3 regions of the Mesorhizobium sp. M7D.F.Ca.US.005.01.1.1 genome follow, and region 3 is predicted to be linked to each of the others. Evidence: predicted binding sites of a transcription regulator. Region 3 holds the regulator's gene; each other region holds the start of a gene.
The links. The regulator LexA, encoded in region 3, represses DNA repair genes until DNA is damaged. The targets are predictions, from matches to a motif close to TGTTCNNNNTGTGTTCNG.
Positions count from the first base shown of each region.

Region 1: the regulator LexA is predicted to act here: its motif matches at 4,157-4,174, upstream of EJ076_RS05390 (DNA recombination protein RmuC).
Region 2: the regulator LexA is predicted to act here: its motif matches at 3,867-3,884, upstream of dinB (DNA polymerase IV).

Region 1 covers NZ_CP034453.1:1,114,595-1,121,754, reverse strand. Annotated here, with positions in the region: gene EJ076_RS35990 (hypothetical protein) at 163-288, opposite strand; partial or broken gene EJ076_RS05405 (transglutaminase family protein) at 500-1,307, shown strand; gene EJ076_RS05400 (cation diffusion facilitator family transporter) at 1,413-2,378, shown strand; gene EJ076_RS05395 (GFA family protein) at 2,442-2,846, shown strand; gene EJ076_RS05390 (DNA recombination protein RmuC) at 2,853-4,124, opposite strand; gene def (peptide deformylase) at 4,228-4,758, shown strand; gene fmt (methionyl-tRNA formyltransferase) at 4,764-5,717, shown strand; gene EJ076_RS05375 (N-acetyltransferase) at 5,714-6,220, shown strand; gene truA (tRNA pseudouridine(38-40) synthase TruA) at 6,243-7,013, shown strand; gene EJ076_RS05365 (transporter) at 7,061-7,160, opposite strand, start outside.
Region 2 covers NZ_CP034453.1:5,314,892-5,322,051, forward strand. Annotated here, with positions in the region: gene EJ076_RS25790 (2OG-Fe(II) oxygenase) at 1-523, shown strand, start outside; gene EJ076_RS25795 (sigma-70 family RNA polymerase sigma factor) at 566-1,498, opposite strand; gene EJ076_RS25800 (alpha/beta hydrolase) at 1,587-2,528, opposite strand; gene EJ076_RS25805 (dihydrofolate reductase family protein) at 2,634-3,221, opposite strand; gene EJ076_RS25810 (helix-turn-helix domain-containing protein) at 3,376-3,792, shown strand; gene dinB (DNA polymerase IV) at 3,921-5,168, shown strand; gene EJ076_RS25820 (hypothetical protein) at 5,306-5,647, shown strand; gene EJ076_RS25825 (cupin domain-containing protein) at 5,697-6,725, opposite strand; gene EJ076_RS25830 (FGGY-family carbohydrate kinase) at 6,860-7,160, opposite strand, start outside.
Region 3 covers NZ_CP034453.1:4,237,164-4,244,323, reverse strand. Annotated here, with positions in the region: gene EJ076_RS20280 (AMP-binding protein) at 274-1,899, shown strand; gene kynA (tryptophan 2,3-dioxygenase) at 1,896-2,732, shown strand; gene kynU (kynureninase) at 2,810-4,057, shown strand; gene lexA (transcriptional repressor LexA) at 4,495-5,232, shown strand; gene EJ076_RS20260 (ComEC/Rec2 family competence protein) at 5,226-7,160, opposite strand, start outside.

The sequences.
Region 1 (7,160 bases), 3.1 Mb from region 3:
GTCCGACGCTCAGTCAAACAATGGCGGGTCGTCCCGTCCGGATTTTGGGGGAAGCGCGAGGTCGTCCCCGCCACGCAATATAGGAATTTCGGGCGCTCGATCAACAGCGGCCGGCAACAGTGTTGCCGGCCGTAATCTTATTCCGAAGCGGATGGGCCGGACCTACTTGTCCTTGAGCTTCATCGCCTTGACCGGCGGCGCCTTCAGGGCCGGAGCCGGGGCGGGCTTCTTGGCGTCCTTTTTCGGCTTGCGGGCTTCCTTGCCTGCCTTCATCGCACCTTTAGCCATGATTCGTTCCTCCTGATGTGGGAAGCGAAGTGAAACAAGAGAACCGCCGGACCGCAAGGGGTTAGCGACTGCTGCCGCCGTCAGCGGATCGCTTTCAACCGGTTTCTAATTTGCTCGTAAACCCTGGCGGTCCGTGCCATGGTCATTTTCGCACTGCAGCATCAACCCGTGCCTTCGCCGGGTGATCGTCAGGCAGGCCGTCAGGACGACAATGCGAATCCACATCGGCTGCGAGATGAGCTTCGACTTTCCCCAGGAAACGCCGCTCATCGCGATGCTGAATGTGCACTATTCCCGGGCCTCCGATCTCGAACGGCCGGATTTCCTGATCTCCAATCCGCCGGTGCCGATCCAGAGCTATCGCGACAGTTTCGGCAACTGGTGCAACCGGTTCGTCGCGCCGCCCGGGCGTTTCACCTTCGGCACCGACGCGGTGATCCGCGATCCCGGCACCTTCGAGATGGGCGACCTGATGGCCTGGCAGCACGAGGTGCGCGACCTGCCGGCGGACACGCTGCTGTTCCTGCTGCCCAGCCGCTTTTGCGAGAGCGACCTTCTGGCCAGCGAAGCGTGGCGGCTGTTCGGCAACACACCGCTCGGCATTCCACGCGTGCAGGCGGTCTGCGACTTCGTCCACAACCATATCGTCTTCAACTACGGCAATGCGCGGCCAACGCGCACCGCGGCGGAAGCCTATCGCGAACAGAGCGGTGTTTGCCGCGACTACGCGCATCTCGCCGTCACCTTCTGCCGGGCACTCAACATCCCGACGCGCTACTGCACCGGCTATATCAGCGACATCGGCATGCCAAAGCCGTGGGCGAGCATGGATTTCTGCGCCTGGATGGAAGTCTATCTCGGCGGCCGCTGGCATGTCTTCGACCCGCGCAACAATGCGCCGCGCATCGGCCGCATCCTGATTGCCTCCGGCCGCGACGCCGCAGATGTGCCGCTGACCCATATTCGGGCCGGGTACGCTAGCCGGCTTCAAGGTGTGGACAAGCGAGATCGTCGAATAGCCGCCGTAGCAACCGCCGTCTTGAACGATCGGGCTACTCGCGCGTTGCCTGTGGAGCTTCGGCGGCCTGGCCGTTAGACTGGGTGCCTCGAACGGGGACTATACGATGGCCGGGCATGGCGGCTCAAAGAAAGTCATCTACGCAGCACTTGCCGGCAATCTCGCCATCGCAGTGACCAAGTTCGCCGCCGCCCTCTTCACCGGCAGCTCGGCGATGCTGTCGGAAGGCGTGCACTCGCTGGTCGATACCGGCAATGGCGGCCTGTTGCTCTACGGCATGCATCGCGCCGCCCGCCCGGCCGACCGCACGCATCCGCTCGGGCACGCCCGCGAGCTGTATTTCTGGAGTTTCATCGTCGCCCTTCTCGTCTTCGCGCTGGGCGCCGGCGTGTCGTTCTACGAAGGCGTGGTCCATATCATGGCGCCGGAGCCGGTCGCCAACGCTGAGGTGACCTACATCGTTCTGGGTCTTGCCTTCCTGTTCGAAGGCAGCTCGTGGTGGGTGGCGCTGAAGGAGTTTCGCAAGCAGAAGGGCAAGGAGGGCTGGCTGCAGGCCGTGCAATCGAGCAAGGATCCGAGCGTCTACACCGTGCTGTTCGAGGATAGTGCGGCCCTGCTCGGCCTGATCGTCGCTTTCGCCGGCATCCTGGCGGCGGAACTGCTGGAGATGCCGGAGCTCGACGGCGCCGCCTCGATCGGCATTGGGCTGATCCTCGGCGCGACGGCGATCTTCCTGGCACGCGAAAGCAAGGGCCTGCTGATCGGCGAGCCGGCATCACTCGAGGTGCAGAGACAGGTGCTGGCGATCGCCCAGCAAGATCCGGCGGTGCAGCGGGCAAACGGCGTCCTGACCGTCCATATGGGGCCGACAGAGATCGTCGCCGGCCTGAGCATCGAATTCGAGGATCATCTGACGGCGCCGGAGATCGAAGCCTGTGTGGAGCGTCTGGAGGCGAAGCTGAAAAAAGAGATGCCGGAGATCACGCGGCTGTTCGTCAAGCCGCAGACGTCAGGCACCTGGGAAAAACGGCGCAAGCTGATCGAGACCGCATCCGATCCAGCGCTGGACTAGCGCTGCGCCGTTGCCTCGCGGCCTTGCCCCGCTAAGATCGTCGGGAATTCTGGAGGAGCGAAGATGAAAATCGACGGCGGCTGCCATTGTGGCGCCATTACCTACGAGGCAGAGGTCGATCCTCAAAAGACGAACATCTGCCACTGCACGGACTGCCAGCAACTGACCGGCACGGCTTTTCGCGTGACGGTTCCGGCGCCGGAAAGCAACTACCGCATCACCAAGGGCACGCCGAAAATCTACATCAAGATCGTGGCGAGCGGCGCCAAGCGCGCCCAGGCCTTTTGCGCCGACTGCGGCTCGCACCTTTACGCCACGTCGGTCGGAGATGGTCCGAAGGTCTATGGAATTCGAGTGGGAACCGCGCGGCAACGCCAGGAATTGACACCGACACAGCAGAAATGGCACCGCTCGGCGCTGCATTGGTTGCCGGAATTTCAGGGCATGACCACGGTGGAGGAGCAGTAGCGCGGCTCAGTCGTCGCCTTCGACGACCCTCAACCTGAGCTGTCCGGTTTTCGAATCGGCAACGCGGGCGCCCGCGTCGACCTTCGCCACCGGAGCCCGTGACGCTGCGTCCGCGACAGCATCGCCGTCTGGCTGCGCGCCGAACTCGAGCGCCTCGATCTTCTGGCCGCGCTTGGTGACCTTCGAGGTCGAAACCAGGATGTCGTCGATGTCCTTGGCCGACTGGCCGAAATGGACCTGCAGCTTGCGCACCCGCTCGTCGACACGCGCAACGTCCTCCATCAGCCGGATGACCTCGCCCTGGATGAGATGCGCCTGTTCGCGCATGCGCGCATCCTTGAGGATCGCCTGGATGACCTGGATCGACAGCATCAGCAGCGACGGCGAGACGATGACGACGCGGGCGCGGTGCGCCTTGTGCACGATCGCCTCGAAATTCTCGTGGATCTCGGCGAACACCGATTCCGACGGCACGAACATGAAGGCGGTGTCCTGCGTCTCGCCCTGGATCAGGTATTTTTCCGAGATATCGCGGACATGGATCTCGATGTCGCGGCGGAAGGCCTGCGAGGCTGCCTTCTGCAGGTCGGCGCCATCGGCGGCGCGGATGGCGTTCCAGGCTTCCAGCGGAAATTTTGCATCGATGGCGAGCGACGGTGCGCCGTTCGGCATCTTCACCAGGCAATCGGGCCGGCTGCCGTTCGACAATGTCGCCTGGAATTCATAGGCGCCGTGCGGCAGGCCGTCGGCGACGATCGCCTCCATGCGCGATTGGCCGAAGGCGCCCCGCGTCTGCTTGTTGGAAAGGATCGCCTGCAGCTGCACGACCTGGCCGGCGAGCGACTGGATGTTGCCTTGCGCGACATCGATGATCGCCAGCCGCTCCTGCAATTTGGCCAGGCTCTCATGCGTGGATTTGGTCTGCTCGGTCATGGTCTGGCCAAGGCGGCCGGTCATGGCGTCGAGGCGCTGGCCGATCGACTGCGTCAGTTCCGCCTGCCGTGCCCCGAACACTTCGGCGATGGCGCCCATGCGGCCCTGCATCTCGGCCTGGCTTTGCAATATGCCGGCCATCCGCGCCTCGGCGTCGCGGGCATGGTCGGCGGCTTCGGCGGCAGCGACAGCCCGCGCCTTGGCCGACCGCCACAGCGCGATGACGAGCGCCACGAACAGGCCAAGAAACAGCAAAGCGCCGAAGGCCAGCGCATGGCCGAGCGTGATCGTGGTGGCGCCAAGCCGGGCGACAGGCTCCGAAAGGATAGTGCTCAGATCATTCATGTGGACAGCATAGACGATTCGCCCTGATAGCACAGATCAAAACGTGAACGAGCCTCAAGCCCAATGGTTGACGCTTTTCGCTGGAGGTCTTAGGTGGAACGCCATGCCGATCAAGCCGCTCATCATCCTTCCCGACCCCATCCTGCGCCAGGTTTCCAAGCCGGTGGAGCGCGTCGACGCGCCTTTGCGCAAATTAGCCGACGATATGCTGGCGACGATGTATGACGCGCCCGGCATCGGGCTGGCGGCAATCCAGATCGGCGAGCCGTTGCGCATGCTGGTGATCGATCTGGCCAAGGAAGACGAGACGCCGGCGCCGCAGGTCTTCATCAACCCGGAAATCCTGGAGAGCGCCGACGCGCGCTCCGTCTACGAGGAAGGCTGCCTGTCGATCCCGGACTATTACGCCGAGGTCGAACGCCCGGCCTCCGTGCGGGTCAAATATCTCGACCGCGACGGCAAGTTGCAGGAGATGGAGGCCGAGGGCCTGATGGCGACCTGCCTGCAGCATGAGATCGACCACCTCAATGGCGTGCTGTTCATCGACCACATCTCGAAGCTGAAGCGCGACATGGTGGTGAAGAAATTCAAGAAGCTCGCCAGGGACAAGGCGCCGGGCAAACTGGCGGGATAGGGGAAATGCCCCTTCGCGTCATCTTCATGGGCACGCCTGAGTTTTCGGTGCCGACGCTGCGCGCGATTGCCGAGGCTGGACATGAGATATCAGCCGTCTACACCCAGCCGCCGCGCGCCGCCGGACGGCGCGGGCTGGAGCTGACGCCGTCGCCGGTGCAGCGCGAGGCGGAGCGGCTGGGCATCGAGACGCGGACACCGACTTCGCTCAAGGGCGAGGCCGAGCAGGCCGCGTTCCGTGCCTTGCAGGCCGATGTCGCCGTGGTCGTCGCCTATGGCTTGCTGCTGCCGAAAGCGGTTCTGGAGGCGGCCCGGCTTGGCTGCATCAACGGCCATGCATCGCTGCTGCCGCGCTGGCGTGGCGCGGCACCCATCCAGCGCGCCATCATGGCCGGCGACCTGGAAAGCGGCATGATGGTGATGCGCATGGAAGAGGGTTTGGACACCGGTCCGGTCGGACTGGTTGAAAAATGCGCCATCGAACCCGATATGACAGCCGGCGATCTGCATGATCGGTTGATGAGTGTCGGTGCGACCCTGATGGTGGAAGCGCTGGCGCGACTGGAAAGGAACACCCTGACATTTGCCGCCCAGGCGGTGGAAGGGGTGACCTACGCCAAAAAAATCGATAAATCCGAGACGCGCGTGGACTGGACTCGCTCGGCGAGCGAGGTCCACAATAGCATTCGTGGCCTGTCGCCCTTTCCCGGCGCCTGGTCCGAGATAGGAATTGGCGGCCGCCCGGAGCGGCTGAAACTGCTTCGCTCGACGCTATCGCAAGGCCTGTCGCCTTCGGAAGATTTGGGCGAGTCGGGAGGAATTCTCGATGATCGGCTGACGGTCGCCTGCGGGGCAGGCGCGATCAGACTGGTCGAAGTTCAACGGGCGGGCGGAAGGCCCGCTGCCGCGTCGGAGTTCCTGCGCGGGGCCAAGATCGAAAAAGGAATGAAATTCTCATGAGCATGATGTCGATACGCGCGGCGACGCCGCGGGATCGCGAGGCCATTCGCCTCGTCGAGGAACACGCTTTCGGCCAGCAGGCGGAGGCCGGGCTGGTCGACGCGTTGGTGACTGGCGGCGACGCCGTTGCCGAGCTGGTGGCGGAAGAAGACGGCCAGGTGGTCGGCCACATCCTGTTTTCGCGGCTGTTCGTCCAGAATGGCGGCAAGACCTTCGCCGCCGTAGCGCTTGCGCCGCTGGCGGTGGAGCCTTCGTTCCATGGCAGCGGCATTGGCGGCGCGCTGATCCGCGAGGCGCATATCCGCCTCAGGGACGGCGGCGAGACGCTGGCCGTGGTGCTCGGCGACCCCACCTATTACGGGCGTTTCGGCTATAGCCACACGCGTGCCCAGAACTTCGAAAGCGAGTACCAGGGCGAAGCACTGCAAGCGCTGGCCTGGGGCGACGCACCAGAGGCAGGCAGGCTGGTCTACGCCTCCGCCTTCACCGCTCTCGCCGCCTAGGCGAGAGCGTACAGCAGCCGGTATGCCGCGTTTTCGCCTCGACATCGAATATGACGGCAGCCTGTTTGCCGGCTGGCAGCACCAGGCGGATCAGCCTTCGGTGCAGCAGGCGATCGAGCAGGCGATCGAAAAATTCTGTGGCGAAGTGGTCAGGCTGCGTGCCGCCGGGCGCACCGATGCCGGCGTGCATGCGACCGCCCAGGTGGCGCATGTCGACCTCGCCAAGGCGTGGCCCGGCGACAAGGTGCGCGATGCGATCAATGCCCATTTGCAGGCGGCCGGCGCGCGCATCGCCGTCCTGAAGGCGGCCGTCGTCCCGGACGGCTTCGATGCGCGCTTCTCGGCCACCGGCCGCCATTATCTCTACCGCATCCTCAACCGCCGCGCGCCGGCCGCGCTCGACAAGGGCAAGGTGTGGTGGGTGCCGAAGCGGCTCGACGCCGGCGCCATGCATGAGGCGGCGAAGGTCCTGCTTGGGCGGCATGACTTCACCACCTTCCGCTCGACCCAGTGCCAGGCCAACAGCCCGATCAGGACGCTGGAGCGGCTCGATGTGATGCGGCAAGGCGACCTGATCGAGGTAAGGGCCTCGGCGCGCTCCTTCCTGCACAATCAGGTGCGTTCGATGGTCGGCTCGCTCAAGCGTGTCGGCGACGGCGGCTGGACCGAGGCCGACCTGAAGGCGGCACTCGATGCGCACGACCGCGCCGCCTGCGGCCAGGTGGCGCCGCCAGACGGGCTTTTTCTCATCGGCGTCGATTATTCGGGCGTCGATTATCCTGAGGTCGACTAACCAGGATAGAGGCGGAAGGCTCTATCCGGGATAGAGGCCCGAAGGCTCTATCCGGAGACGAACCCGGAAAGGCTCTGAGCCCCGACATCATCCGGCACGGTGATGCCGAGCAGTGTCTGCAGGCCGAACAGCACCAACAGCGACGCG
Region 2 (7,160 bases), 1.1 Mb from region 3:
GGGCGAGTACCGCTATTTCCGCTATCCCTTGCCCGACCTTTTGGGCGGCCTGCGCAGCGCGCTCTATCCCAGGCTGGCCGAGGTCGCCAATCGGTGGAACGAGCGCATGGGGCAGGCCATGCGCTATCCCCCGACACATGCGGCGTTTCTCGAGCAATGCCATGCCGCCGGCCAGACGCGACCGACCCCGCTGCTGCTGCAATATGTGCCTGGCGACTTCAACTGCCTGCACCAGGATCTCTATGGCGACCTCGCCTTCCCGCTGCAGGTGGCGATCCTGCTCTCGGAACCCGGCCAGGATTTCACCGGCGGCGAGTTCGCGCTGACCGAACAGCGGCCGCGCATGCAAAGCCGTGTCGAGGTGGTGCCGCTGCGCCAGGGCGATGCTGTCGTCTTCGCCGTCCACAACAGGCCGGTGCAGGGAAGCAAAGGCAATTACCGCGTCAACCTGCGCCACGGCGTCAGCCGGCTGCGCTCAGGCATGCGCCACACCGTCGGCATCATTTTTCACGATGCGAAGTGAGCGTTCTCCCTTCTCTCCTTATGGGAGAAGGGAGGCCGCGCTTCATCCTGCGTCCTCGAGCACCATATCCAGTATCCAGGGGCAGGCATAATAGTCGGAAATGCGGTCGATGACGCCGCCATCGGCATGGATCCGCACGAGATATGCCGGCCGCCATTCCTCGCCATGCAGCCTGTCGACGACCAGCACGATCTCCCCTTCGATCGCGCCTTGCTGCATACGCCAAGGCTCGCCGCGCTCATATTCGACGAAATAGGGCGAGCCCGACAGCAGGCCGTTGTAGCAGTCCGAGACCCGCAGCCGCGCATCGGCGCTAGCCATTGCCCGCACCCCATCCCAGTCTCGCCTGTTGAACAATTCGACATAGCGATCGAGTAGCCGCGCCAATTCGGGGTCGTGTGCCGGTGCCGCGACCGGTTGCGCCGGCAAGGCGGCGAGCTTGGCGCGGCCGCGGTTGAGCGCCGATTTGACACCGCCTGATGTCGAGCCGACCAGCTCGGCGATCTCCTCGAGCGAATGGTCGAAGACATCCTTGAGCAGCACGCAGGCGCGCTCCTTCGGCGGCAGATGCACGACCAGCCGCTCGATGGCACGGCCGGCGCCGGGACCGGCGGGCTCGACAGGCAGCACGATGTCGTCGCCGGCATAGCCGGCCTCGGCCCGCTGTCGCGCCTGGCGGTTGCGGATAAAGTCGATGCAGCGGTTGTGGGCGATGCGGAACAGCCAGGGCCGCAGCGCCTGCGCATCGTCGAGCCGTTCGATCTTGCGATAGGCCTCGAACAGCGCCTCTTGCATGATGTCCTCGCCATCGAGGGCCGAACCGGTCATGCGCGCGCAGTACCGGTGCAGCTTGACGCGCAGATGCGAAACCGTCCCCAGGAACGCGGCATAGCGCCGGTCGAACAAGCCCTCGGGGTCGAGGCGCGGCTGCATGCCTTGCCTCGTTTCGCGGGATTTGCGGATCTGCTGGTTCATCGCGGCACGTCGGTCAGCGTCGCCGCAGCATCGGGCAGGCGCGGCACATCCACAAGCACGAATCGCGATACGACCAGCCGGCGCATACTCACGCCGCTCTGTCGCTGGCGGCCTTGTCACGGGTGGCCGGCAAGCCCAGTTTCGGCCGCACCCAGGTGGCGAAGCGGCCGATCGCGTCGTCGGCTTCCGGCGCCCGGCCGGCCATCATCTGGAAGGAATGCAGCATGCCCTCGAAGACGTCGAGCCGTGTCTCGACCCCGGCCTGCCTGGCGCGCTCGGCGAACATGCGGCTTTCGTCGACCAGCGTCTCGTCGGCGCCGGCTTGCAGGAACACGGGCGGAAAGCCGGTAAGGTCGGCATAAAGCGCGCTGACCTCCGGATCGAGCCGGTCGCCGTCACCGATGAAGTTGGTCACCAGCCAGTCGACGGCGGCCTTGGCGAAGGCCGGGTCCTTTTCGCGGTTGGTCTCGTAGCTGGCGGCGGTCAGCGCCATGTCGAACCAGCCGGAGATGATCAGCGTGGCGACGGGCAGCGGCCGCCCTTGCGCACGCAGCCGCTGCAGGACGCCATAGGTCAGCACCGCACCGCAGGAATCGCCGGCAAGCGCGATGTCGCCGGCGTCGAAGCCCCGATCGGCGAGCCAGTTCCAGACCGTCATCGCCACGTCGAGCTGGGCCGGATACTTGGCCCGGTGCGCCAGCGGATAGTCGTAGAGCAGCGCCCGGCAGCCGACGGCCTTGGCCAGATGCCCGACCAGCTTGCGGTGCGTGTAGATCGAGCCGCCGATGAAGCCGCCGCCATGCGCATAGAGCAGCACACGCCCCTCGTCGGCGCCCTTCGGCACCGTCCACATCGCCGGCAGGCCGCCGGCATCGACCTCGATATAGTCAACGCCGCCGGGTTCGCCGGTCAGTGCCGTCCAATGGGTGTCGTTGTGGTCGATGATCGCTTGCGGGCTGGTCAGTTTGCCCGCATTGGCGGCGATCGCCGCGTAGTGGTTCCTGTTTGCCTCGCTCTGCGTGCTCGCCATGATGATCTCCCTGGTTACGGATCGCGGGCTGCGCGACCTTCCAAAGCCAAGGACGAACGGGCGGACAAGAAAGATACGTCGGAGCCCTGATTTTCTCTCTCTGCCTCACCCCACCGGCGCATAGCTGTTGACCACCATGCCGCAGGCATAGGCCTTCGAGCCGAGCAGCGCCAAGTTTTGGAAACCGCCCTGGTCGAAGATGCGGCGTCCGGCACCCAGCACCGCCGGATTGATGAACAGCTGGAACTCGTCGACCAACCCGGCCGCGATCAGCGCCGAGGCGAACCCGGCGCCGCCGAACACCGCCATGTCGCCACCCTCGCCCGCCTTCAGCGCATTGACCTCGCGCGGCAGGTCGCCGCTGGCGACCCTTGTGCGCTCCCATACCGAGTGCTTGAGCTTGTCGCTCAGCACCACCTTCTGGGCGTCGACGACGCGCTGCGCAAAGGCATAGAACGGGTCGCGCGGAAATTTCTTCGCCGCATTGCCCCAATGGGTAAGATACCCCTCCTGCACCATCTTGCGGCTGAGCAAAATGGTGTCGATGCCGGCGAAGACGGCGTTGAAGTCCTGCTTCAGCTCGTCGTCCCAGCCGCTCTCGTCACCCCATTCCCAGAGCTGCCAGGGATGGTCCTCATTGGCGCCGACAAAGCCGTCGACCGACATCTGCATCTGAAGGATCAGCTTTTTCATCATCGTTCTCCTCGGTTTGTCCCGGCTCAAAGCGTGCAGGCGAAATTGCGGGGCAGCGAGCCGCATGGCCAGCGTTAAATGGTTTACATTTGGAACTATTGACGCAAGACGAAAATGATATCAATAGTAAAGTGATTTAAAAATGGAACCATAGATGTCGACGCGCGAAAAATCCGGCTGCCCGATCAACCTGTCGCTCGAACTCGTCGGCGACCGCTGGACGCTGCTCATCATCCGCGACCTGGTTTTCGCCGGGAAAAGGCACTTTCGCGAATTCCTGCAATCCGACGAAGGCATCTCGTCACGCACGCTGGCCGAGCGGCTGCAGACGCTGCAGGACGAAGGCATCCTCATTCGCAGCGACGACCCGACGCATGGGCTGAAGACGGTCTACCGGTTGACCGAGGCCGGCATCGACCTGTTGCCGGTGCTGGTGACGCTCGGCGCCTGGGGCAGCAAGCACCGCAAGGCCGACGATCATCTGGCGCGGATCGCCGACGAGCTGGCGGCCGGTGGCGAGGCGGCGCTGGAACAGATGAAAGCAGCGCTGCGGGCCGATCATATCGTCTAGGTGGCGGCGCTCAAGCCGAGCCGGCACTGCTCTTTGCTGCACAAATCGCTCGCCGCTTGACAATGATCCGCCTTTGTTCTCTATTTGTTCCGGTCTATCAGCAACTGCGGATGTGCGGTCGGGTCGGGATGGAAACGACAGCCACCATCCTGCATGCCGACCTCGACGCCTTCTACGCCTCGGTCGAGCAGTTGCTCGACCCGTCGCTGCGCGGCAAGCCGATCGCGGTGGGCGGTGGCGTTGTGCTCGCCGCCTCCTACGAGGCGCGCGCCTTTGGCGTGCGCGGCGGCATGCCGGGGCGCAAGGCGCGCGAGCTCTGCCCGCAGCTGATCTTCGTCGGCGGCAATTTCAGCGACTACCAGCGGCTTGGCGACGCGGCGATCAAGGTGCTCGACGATTTCACGCCGCTGGTCGAACGCATCTCCATCGACGAGGCCTTTGCCGACGTCGCCGGCTGCACGCATTTGTTCGGCTCGCCACAAGAGATCGCCACAACCATCCGCCGCCGCGTGCGGGCCGAACTCGGCCTGCCGATCTCGATCGGCGTGGCGCGCACCAAGCACCTGGCCAAGATCGCCTCGCAGGTCGCCAAGCCCGACGGGCTGGTCGTCGTCGAGCCCGGCACGGAGATCGCCTTCCTGCACGACCTGCCCGTCGGGCTGATGTGGGGTGTCGGCCCGGCAACCAGAGCGCGGCTGGCCGAAATCGGCGTCGAGACCATCGGCCAGCTGGCCAGGACCCACAGCGGCGCGCTGACGCGGCTGCTCGGTCCCGCCGCCGGCGAAAAGCTCGCCGCCCTGTCCTGGAACCGCGACCCGCGAAAGCTGGAGACGAAGCGCCGCGCGCATTCCGCCGGCGCACAATCGGCGCTTGGCCAGAAGCTGGCCGTCGCACGGGTCATCGTGCCCACTCTGCTGCATCTGGCCGACCGCGTCGCCAGCCGGTTGCGCGCCAAGGCGCGGGCCGGCCGCACGGTGACGGTGCGCGTGCGCTTTGCCGATCTCAGCACTGTTTCGCGCTCGATCACCCTTGACCAGCCGATCTCGGCGACAACGATGCTAGCCGAGATCGCAGGCGATCTGGTGCGCGGCGTGCTTGCCGACCACCGCCAGGAGAAGACGATCTCGCTGCTGGCGATCTCGGTGTCGCACCTGGAAGAAAGCATCGAGCTCCAGCTCGAACTGCCGCTCGGCCTTGCCGACGAGAAACGCCGGCCCGGCACCAGGAAAGGCCTGGCACGCTTCGACGCCGACCGCGCCATCGACAAGATCCGCGAGCGCTTCGGCAAACAGGCGGTCGGCTACGGCACGGTGGCGCTGGAGGCGGCACGCTCGGTGCCCGACGAATTCAGGGAACTGGCACAGAAGGAGCTGTGAGCGCGGTTGACGCCATTGGCGTCCTGAATCCGACCGCGCCGGCATTGTAACTGAGGGGCGGCAGGCCGTGAAAAATCTTGATCTCCTCACTGGTGGCTATTCGAGTAAGATGTCCCTGACACAAACCATGGAATCTCATGTTCGCACCCTTCATCGTTTGCGCGTTGGTCACAGCTCTCAGCGCGGTTGTCAGTCTCGGTTTCTCCCTGGCTGCCATCATGAACGAAACCGGCAGCGCCCGGACAGTGGCATTGTACGGCTGTGCGCGCAGCGCAGCTTTGGTGGTCGCAAGCGCCGTGCCATTTTTTACGGGTTCGACGGAATGGCTTGAAGCCATCGCCTGGATAATGATCCTCGTGCAGGCTGGGGATGCCGTCATCGGCACCTCGATCGACGACCGGATGAAAACCTTCGGCCCGGCCGGCACATCGCTCGCCAACCTTCTCGCTCTCCTATGGCTCATCCAGTCTGTTCAATGAGTTCACGAGAAACAGCTTCAGCGCGCGATATTGGTGTGGCTGGAGCGTCTTATTCCGTCGCCTCGCCATCCCAGTACCGCTTCACCCCAGCCATGTCGAAAATGCCGTCGCGCCGGCGCAAGGCGTCGACCGCCATCTTGTTGGAATCGGGATAGACGCAGACCTCGTTGGGGTTTTTCTCGCCGATCATCAGATAGCGGCACGGTCCCGTACCGCTATTGAGGAAGGAATGGCCGACCGCCAGGCCGGCGGGAAAACAGACATAGTCGCCGGCTTTCATTTCGTGGCGCTCCTCGCCAAGCAGCAGCGTCACCTGCCCCTCCAGGATCAGCGCATGTTCCTCTTCGAGCATGTGATAATGCCTAGGCGCCAGGCGCATGCCGGGGGCCGGAGCCTCGATCAGCATGCCGACATGATAGTCGGACCGTCCCAAGGCGGCATAGGTGAGGTGTTTGGACTGACCACCGAACCGCGCCCCCTCGCCTTCCTGTTTCCACTCGACGGCATCGCTGGCGACCGGCGGGATCGGAGTGGCTGCTGCCTTGGTGACACCGGCTGTCACATCCGACGGCAACGGATCGCCGGTGGCAAGGCCGGTGTCCTCGCCGTCCCAGTAGCTTCGGGTTGCAGCGAGATCGAAGATCGCACGGCTGCCCAGCGCGCGCACCAGCACCTTATTGGAGGCGGTGTAGACGACAACGTCGTTCGGGTTGCGCTCGCCGACAATGACATAGCGGCACGGCGCGTCGCTGGTGTTGATCAGGCAATGCCCCGCCGCTGTACCGGCCGGAAAACAGATGTAGTCGCCGGCCTTCATGGCATAGGCGGCGGCGCCGACATAAGCGGTGAGCGCCCCTTCGAGGATGAAGACATGCTCCTCCTCGAAAATATGGTAATGCGCCGGCGAGGTCTGCTTGCCCGCCGGCAACTCCTCGATCGCCACGCCGACATGGTAATTCTCACCAAGCGCGGCCAGCGACAAATGCCGGTAGCGCACGCCGAAGCGCGGCACATCGGACCATTCCGTCCATGGCACGCTGTCCGATGCGAACGGCACGGGCGCTTTCTCGTCTGGCATCGGGCCTCCCTGTCGCCCTGCCCTCGTCGTAAGCCGCAGGAGGGTCCACGACAGAACAAAACTGCCAGCTTCCGGCTAAGCCGCCAAGCGGTGTTCGCGACGCTCCTGACAAAGCCGGACAGGAGTCGCTCGCTTCAACTCCGGATCGCCTTGCCCGCCTGCTGCAGCAGCTCGAACGCGGCGAAGCGCTTTGCATGCCAGTCGGCCAGCGTAGCGTCGGGACGATAGACCTCGCCGAGTTCCGACATGCCGGCCATCGCCGTCACCAGGTCCTTGTAGCTCCCGGCAGCTACGGCACCCAGCATCGCCGAGCCGAGCAGCACCGGCTCCGGCGAGGTCGACGCCACCACCACCATGCCTGTCGTGTCGGCAAGCAGCTGGCGCACCAGCGGGCTTTGCCCGGCACCGCCGCTGACGACGATGGTGTCGACGGGA
Region 3 (7,160 bases):
CAATGGCCACCGCCATGCCATGCGTCAATGCTCCAGACCAAAAACATTTTAGGCTTGAAACAAATTTCGACTGGTGCGATCCTGCCCTGACGAACAGCCGACAATGGGAGGTCTGCTGTGCTGCCCAAAACCTGCAGATGTGCACTCTTCTGGTGGCATCCCGAGCAGGGGCAACGGCGGCACGAAGCCTCCTCAAAAGCAGGACCTTTAGATCCACCACATCCGGCCAGGCGCCTCGCGCACTGGCCGTCCAGCAGATGGGATAGCGGCGACATGCTTGGGCCTTCAGCGCATATCGACACGTTCACGCGCGATCACCTGCCGCCGCCGGAGCAATGGCCCGATATCCTGCTCGATGGCTTTGACTATCCCGAACGCCTCAACGCCGGCGTCGAACTGACCGACAGGCTGGTCGAGAAAGGCCTGGGCGACCATACCGCGCTGATCGGCAATGGCCGCCGCCGCACCTACAAGGAACTGTCCGACTGGACGAACAGGCTGGCCCACGCGCTGGTCGAGAATTATGGCGTCAAGCCGGGCAACCGGGTGCTGATCCGTTCGGCCAACAACCCCGCAATGGTCGCCTGCTGGCTGGCTGCCACCAAGGTCGGCGCCGTGGTCGTCAACACCATGCCGATGCTGCGCGCCGGCGAACTCGCCAAGATCGTCGACAAGGCGGAAATCACGGTCGCGCTCTGCGACACCAGGTTGATGGACGAGATGACCGCCTGCGCCAAGGACAGCGCATTCCTCAAGCAGGTCATCGGCTTCGACGGCACCGCCAACCACGATGCCGAACTGGATCGTGCCGCGCTCGACAAGCCGGTGACACTCACTGCCGTCAACACAGGCCGCGACGATGTCGCGCTGCTCGGCTTCACCTCGGGTACGACAGGCGTGCCGAAGGCGACGATGCATTTCCACCGCGACCTCCTGATCATCGCCGACGCCTATGCCCGCGAAATCCTCCAGGTGACGCCGGACGACATCTTTGTCGGCTCGCCGCCGCTGGCCTTCACCTTCGGCCTTGGCGGGCTCGCCATCTTCCCGCTGCGCTTCGGTGCGGCGGCAACGCTGCTGGAGCAGGCGACGCCGCCCAACATGATCCACATCATCGAAACCTACAAAGCGACGATCTCCTTCACCGCGCCGACCGCCTACCGCGCCATGCTGAAGGCCATGGATGAAGGAGCCGACCTGTCATCGCTGCGCGTCGCCGTTTCGGCCGGCGAAACCTTGCCCGCTCCGGTTTTCGAGGAGTGGACGCAAAAGACCGGCAAGCCGATCCTCGACGGCATCGGCGCCACCGAAATGCTGCACATCTTCATCTCCAACCGCTTTGACGACATGAAGCCCGCGTCGACCGGCAAGCCGGTGGGCGGCTATGAGGCGCGCATCGTCGATGACGAGATGCGCGAGGTGCCGCGCGGCACAACCGGCAGGCTGGCGGTGCGCGGCCCGACCGGCTGCCGCTACATGGCCGACAACAGGCAGAAGGAATACGTCCGCGACGGCTGGAACCTCACCGGCGACACCTTCACGCAGGACGAAGACGGGTTCTTCCATTTCGCCGCGCGCTCCGACGACATGATCGTCAGCGCCGGCTACAACATCGCCGGCCCCGAGGTCGAGGCAGCACTGCTGTCGCATCCCGACGTCGCCGAATGCGCGGTGATCGGCGCAGACGATGCCGAACGCGGCCAGATCGTCGAGGCGCATGTCGTGCTGGCGCAGGGCGTGGCGCCTGACGCGTTGACCACCAAGCGCCTGCAGGACCACGTCAAGGCAACGATCGCGCCCTACAAATACCCGCGATCGGTGAAATTCATCGCCGCTCTGCCCAAGACCCAGACCGGCAAGATCCAGCGCTTCCGGCTGCGCACGGAGAAAATCAATTGAGCGAGCCATACGATCCGGCGTCCGAAGGCGCACAGATGTCGTTCAAGGAGCGCATGTCCTACAGCGACTACCTGCACCTTGAGAAAGTGCTGGAGGCCCAGACGCCGCTGTCGTCGGCGCACGACGAGATGCTGTTCATTATCCAGCATCAAACCTCCGAACTGTGGATGAAGCTCGCTTTGCACGAGATTGGCGCTGCGATCCGTTCTATCCGCGCCGACCGGCTCGAGCCGAGCTTCAAGATGCTGTCGCGCGTCGCCCGCATCTTCGAGCAGTTGAACAACGCCTGGGACGTGCTGCGGACGATGACCCCCAGCGAATACACCGAGTTCCGCGACGCGCTCGGCCAGTCCTCGGGTTTTCAGTCCTGGCAGTATCGCGCCATCGAGTTCATGGCCGGCAACCGCAACCTCGCCATGCTCGGGCCGCACAAGCACCGGCCTGACCTCAGCGGAAAGCTGGAGGCGATCCTGGCCGAGCCATCGCTCTACGACGAAGCGCTGCTGCTTCTGGCGCGCAACGGATTCGACATCGGCACTGATGCCAGGCGCACGGACTGGCGTGAAACGCGAACCGAAAATGAAGAGGTTCTGGTCGCCTGGCAGACCATTTACCGTGATCCGCAGCGTTACTGGATGTTCTACGAACTGGCCGAGAAGCTGGTCGACTTCGAGGACTATTTCCGCCGGTGGCGCTTCAACCACGTCACCACGGTCGAGCGCATCATCGGCCTGAAACGCGGCACCGGCGGCACGTCGGGTGCTTCGTATCTCAAGAAGATGCTCGAGGTCGTGCTGTTCCCGGAGTTGTGGACGGTCCGCACCCGGCTCTGACATCATCGAAATGAAAACAAGCTCACTGAGGGGACGCTCTGTGGCGGAAAACCTTCGCGAACAACCGAGGACTGACCATGGGTGGAATTCCTGATCTCGCTGCAATCGAAGCGATGGATGCCACGGATCCGCTGCGTGCCATGCGCCATCGTTTCATTCTGCCGGAAGGCGTGATCTATCTCGACGGCAATTCACTTGGGGCAGCGTCTCATGCCGTTTTTGGCGAGCTGCAGCAGGCGGCGACCCAGGAATGGGCCCAGGGTCTCATCCGGGCCTGGAATACAGCCGGATGGTTCGAGATGCCGATCGAACTCGGTGACCAGCTCGGGCGCCTGATAGGAGCCGGGGCCGGCCAGACCGTCGTCTGCGACACGACGTCGACCAACATCTACAAGGTGTTGCATGCGGCGCTGGAGATGCGGCCCGGCCGGTTGGCCATCGTCGCCGAGGGCGACAGTTTTCCCACCGACCTGTACATCGCCGAAGGCGTGGCCTCGACCCGGGATGGCGTCCTGCTGCGCCTCGCGGGCGTCGACGCGCCAACCATCGAAGAACTGATCGACGAAAGCGTCGCGGTGGTGCTGGTCAACCACGTCAATTACAAATCGGGTGAACTGCGCGACATGGCGGCGCTGACGCGTAAGGCTCATGCGGCCGGAGCGCTGGTCGTCTGGGATCTATGCCACACCGCCGGCGCTCTGCCGGTCGAGCTCGATCACGCAAATGCCGACTTCGCCATCGGCTGCACCTACAAGTACCTCAACGGCGGTCCGGGCGCGCCGGCCTTCATCTATGCCGCCCGGCGCCACCACGGCGAGATCAGCCAGCCACTCAGCGGCTGGTGGGGGCATGCGCGGCCCTTTGCCTTCGAACAGGGTTACGTGGCCGGCACCGGTATCCGCCGCTTTCTGTGCGGCACGCAGCCGGTCCTGTCGATGCGGGCGCTCAAGGGTGCGCTTGCCATCTGGAACGACGTCGACATGGCGGCATTGCGAAAGAAAAGCGTCGCGCTGACCGAACTGTTCATCCAGCTCGTCGAAGCAAAGTGCGGCGCCTATGGTCTCACGCTGGAGACCACCCGCGACACGACCAGCCGCGGCAGCCAGGTGTCGTTCCTTCACGATCATGGCTATCAAATCATGCGGGCGCTGATCGAGCGTGGCGTGATCGGTGATTTCCGCGCGCCATCGACCATCCGTTTCGGCTTCACGCCGCTCTATGTCGGCTACAAGGATGTGTGGCTGGCGGTCGAGGTGCTGGAAGACATTCTGCGCACGGGTGCATGGAAGGACCAGCGTTTCGCCGTCAAGGAGGCCGTTACCTAACGCAGCCGTCTCGACGATCTGTTGTCATAGACTCTCCCCTTGGTCGGATGACGAAGAGACGAATTTCCAGCTCGCACATGCGTTCGTTGCTGGTGGCCAGTGCAGGCTACAATAATTAACCAAGGTTGGCGTTTTGGCTTCGTTTCGTTCACGGCAAACGAAAGCTGGAAAGCCCACCGTCGAGGGGCCTGTCGGCAGCCATGCCAGGCCTGATCTCGGGATGGGCCACAGGCTATTAACCATAACAATTTCAATGTCGGAAAGCGCACTGCGACGGCATGCAGGCGTCGACGAGATCCGCTTGCAACCGCGGAATAATTTCCGCCACCTTAACAAATTCATTAAACTTTAAACGGTTGCAGAACACAACTGGAACAGATAGTGTTTGTTCTGGGTTTGTTTTTCTGATTCTGGTTTCAGGTACCCTGGGGGCCGCCATGCTGACGCGCAAGCAACACGAACTGCTGATGTTCATCCATGAACGCCTGAAGGAAAGCGGCATTCCGCCATCCTTCGATGAGATGAAGGAGGCGCTCGATCTTGCCTCCAAATCCGGGATTCACCGGCTGATTACGGCACTGGAGGAGCGCGGCTTCATTCGCCGGCTGCCCAACCGGGCACGCGCGCTGGAAGTGCTGCGGCTGCCGGATTCGATCGCGCCCGGCCTCAACGCGGCAAAAAAATTCTCGCCAAGCGTCATCCAGGGCAGTCTTGGTCAAGGCGGCCTTGGCCGGCAGATCAAGCCGGCGCTTTCGCGGATGTCTTCGGCCGGCAATGACGACGACGTGGTCTCCGCGGTGTCGATCCCGGTGATGGGCCGCATCGCTGCCGGTGTGCCGATCGACGCCATTCAGCATCAGACGCATTCGATCTCGGTGCCGCCGGACATGATCATGGGCGGCGAGCACTATGCGCTGGAGGTCAAGGGCGACTCGATGATCGAGGCCGGCATTTTCGACGGCGACACCGTCATCATCCGCAATGCCGACACGGCGAGCCCCGGCGAAATCATCGTGGCGCTGGTCGATGAAGAGGAAGCGACGCTGAAGCGGTTCCGCCGCAAGGGCGCCTCGATTGCTCTCGAAGCCGCCAATCCGGCCTATGAAACCCGTATTTTCGGGCCGGACAGGGTCAAGGTGCAAGGCAAGCTCGTCGGCCTGATCCGCCGCTACTGAGGCAGCTGCGGTTTAACCACTGGCTTCTCGGGTCTCTTGAAGGGCGGCAGTCCCCTCGCCTCGCGTGAGAATTTGCGTTGTTCATGCCAAGGCCGGTAGGGCCTGTCCACCGCGAAGCTGACGGTTGCCGGCGCGGTCGCCGACTGGCGATCGAAGAAGACGGCAGCACTGCCTTTGCGAGCCAGTTGTCGCTTGGTGATGACGAGAACCAGCGGATCGTGACAAGCGTCATAGGCCGTCGCGTCATTGATTACGATCAGCCCGGCGAAGCCGCAGGCTTTCCACGTGTCCTTGCGATCCTCGACATAAGCAATGATCGCGCCGGACGTGTGCTTGGCGAGACAAACGCCTGACGTGCAATAGAACGGCGATCCCGGCGGCAGTTCCGGGGCATCCGCGATCTCGAATTGTGCGTCTCCTTGGGTGAAGACTTCCGGCACGACGATGGTTTCGGATGTCAGTGCGCGCTTCCAGTTGTCGACGGTGAATTCGTTCGGCCGTGCGCGGCTGACGGCGAACTCGCCGCCGCCGATCGGCAACGCAACCAGTCGAGCGTCCTCGGAGATCAGCACGTCGGGTGTGCGCGTATCCGAAACGGTCAGCAGGCCGGCAAGCGCGAAGGGAAGAGCGGCGAGCCGCAGCCATGTCGTCGCCATCGTCGCGATGACCAGGGCAATCGCCACCAGCAGGACAGACTGCTGCGAAATCAATCCGACTCCATCGACGGGCGAACGCTCGGAAATCCATCCGGACATGGCGATCATCGCGGTCAGGCCCTTGCCCATCACATAAAGGAATGGACCATCGGCGCCGAAGGGCATCGCCAGCGCACTGAGGACGGCGAAAGGCATGACAACTAGTGACACGATTGGCATGATGGCCAGATTGGCGAACAGGCTTAGCGGCGACACACGCTGAAAATGCCAGATAGCAAACAGCGCCGTGGCGCCGCCGGCGATGATGGATGTCATGGCCAAGCCGCCCGCCGCCAGCAGGAATTTTCGCGTCAGGAAGCCGGGCAAGGATCGCTTCGGCGGCGGCGGTCTGGTTTTCCCCGCGCGATGATCCGACCAGCCGGCATAGGCGCCGACAAGTGCTGCGGTTGCCGCGAAGGACATCTGGAAGCTCGGGCCGACCACCTCGTGCGGCGACACCACGATGACGGCGATCGCCGAGATCGCCAGATTGCGCATGGTGAGTGCCGCCCGATCGAACAGAACGGCAATCAGCATCACCGCCAGCATGATGAAGCTGCGCTCGGCGGCAACGACGACGCCAGAGATGATGAGATAGGCAGCGATCGAGAACAGTGCCGCGGCGGCGGCATATTTCTTGACCGGACGACGCGCGGAAAAGTCGGGAAACAAGGCGAAGGCGCCGCGCAGCAGACCCATGATGGTGCCGGCGACCAGCGCCATGTGCAGTCCTGAAATGGAGATGATGTGGTAGATGCCGGTACGCCGCATCGCTTCATTGATTTCATCGGGAATGCCGGCGCGCACGCCGACGATCAGCGCCGCGGCGATCTCACCTTCGGCGCCACCAATGCTGGCCCTGATGTGGTCGGCAATCGCTTCTCGGGCATTTTCTACGCTTGAGGAAAGGCGGGCCGATAGCGGCATGTCGCCGTCATCGGTGACGACAAGCTTTGGATTGCCGAGAAAGAACCCGCTGCCGCCGATGCCGGCGAAATAACTGTCAAAGGAGAAGTCGTAGCTTTCCGGCCGCACCGGACCGGTCGGCGGCAACAACTTGGCATATCCAATGATCAGGGATCCGGCTGTCATGTCTGCCGGGATCTTGCGTGCCGAAAGCCGCACCCGCTCCGGCATATAGCGCAATTTCGGCCTTGCGGTCGAAGTCACGTCGATGGTCAGCCGGATGCGGCCGCTCTCCATCTGGTCGATCGAGACGACTCGGCCGGTCAC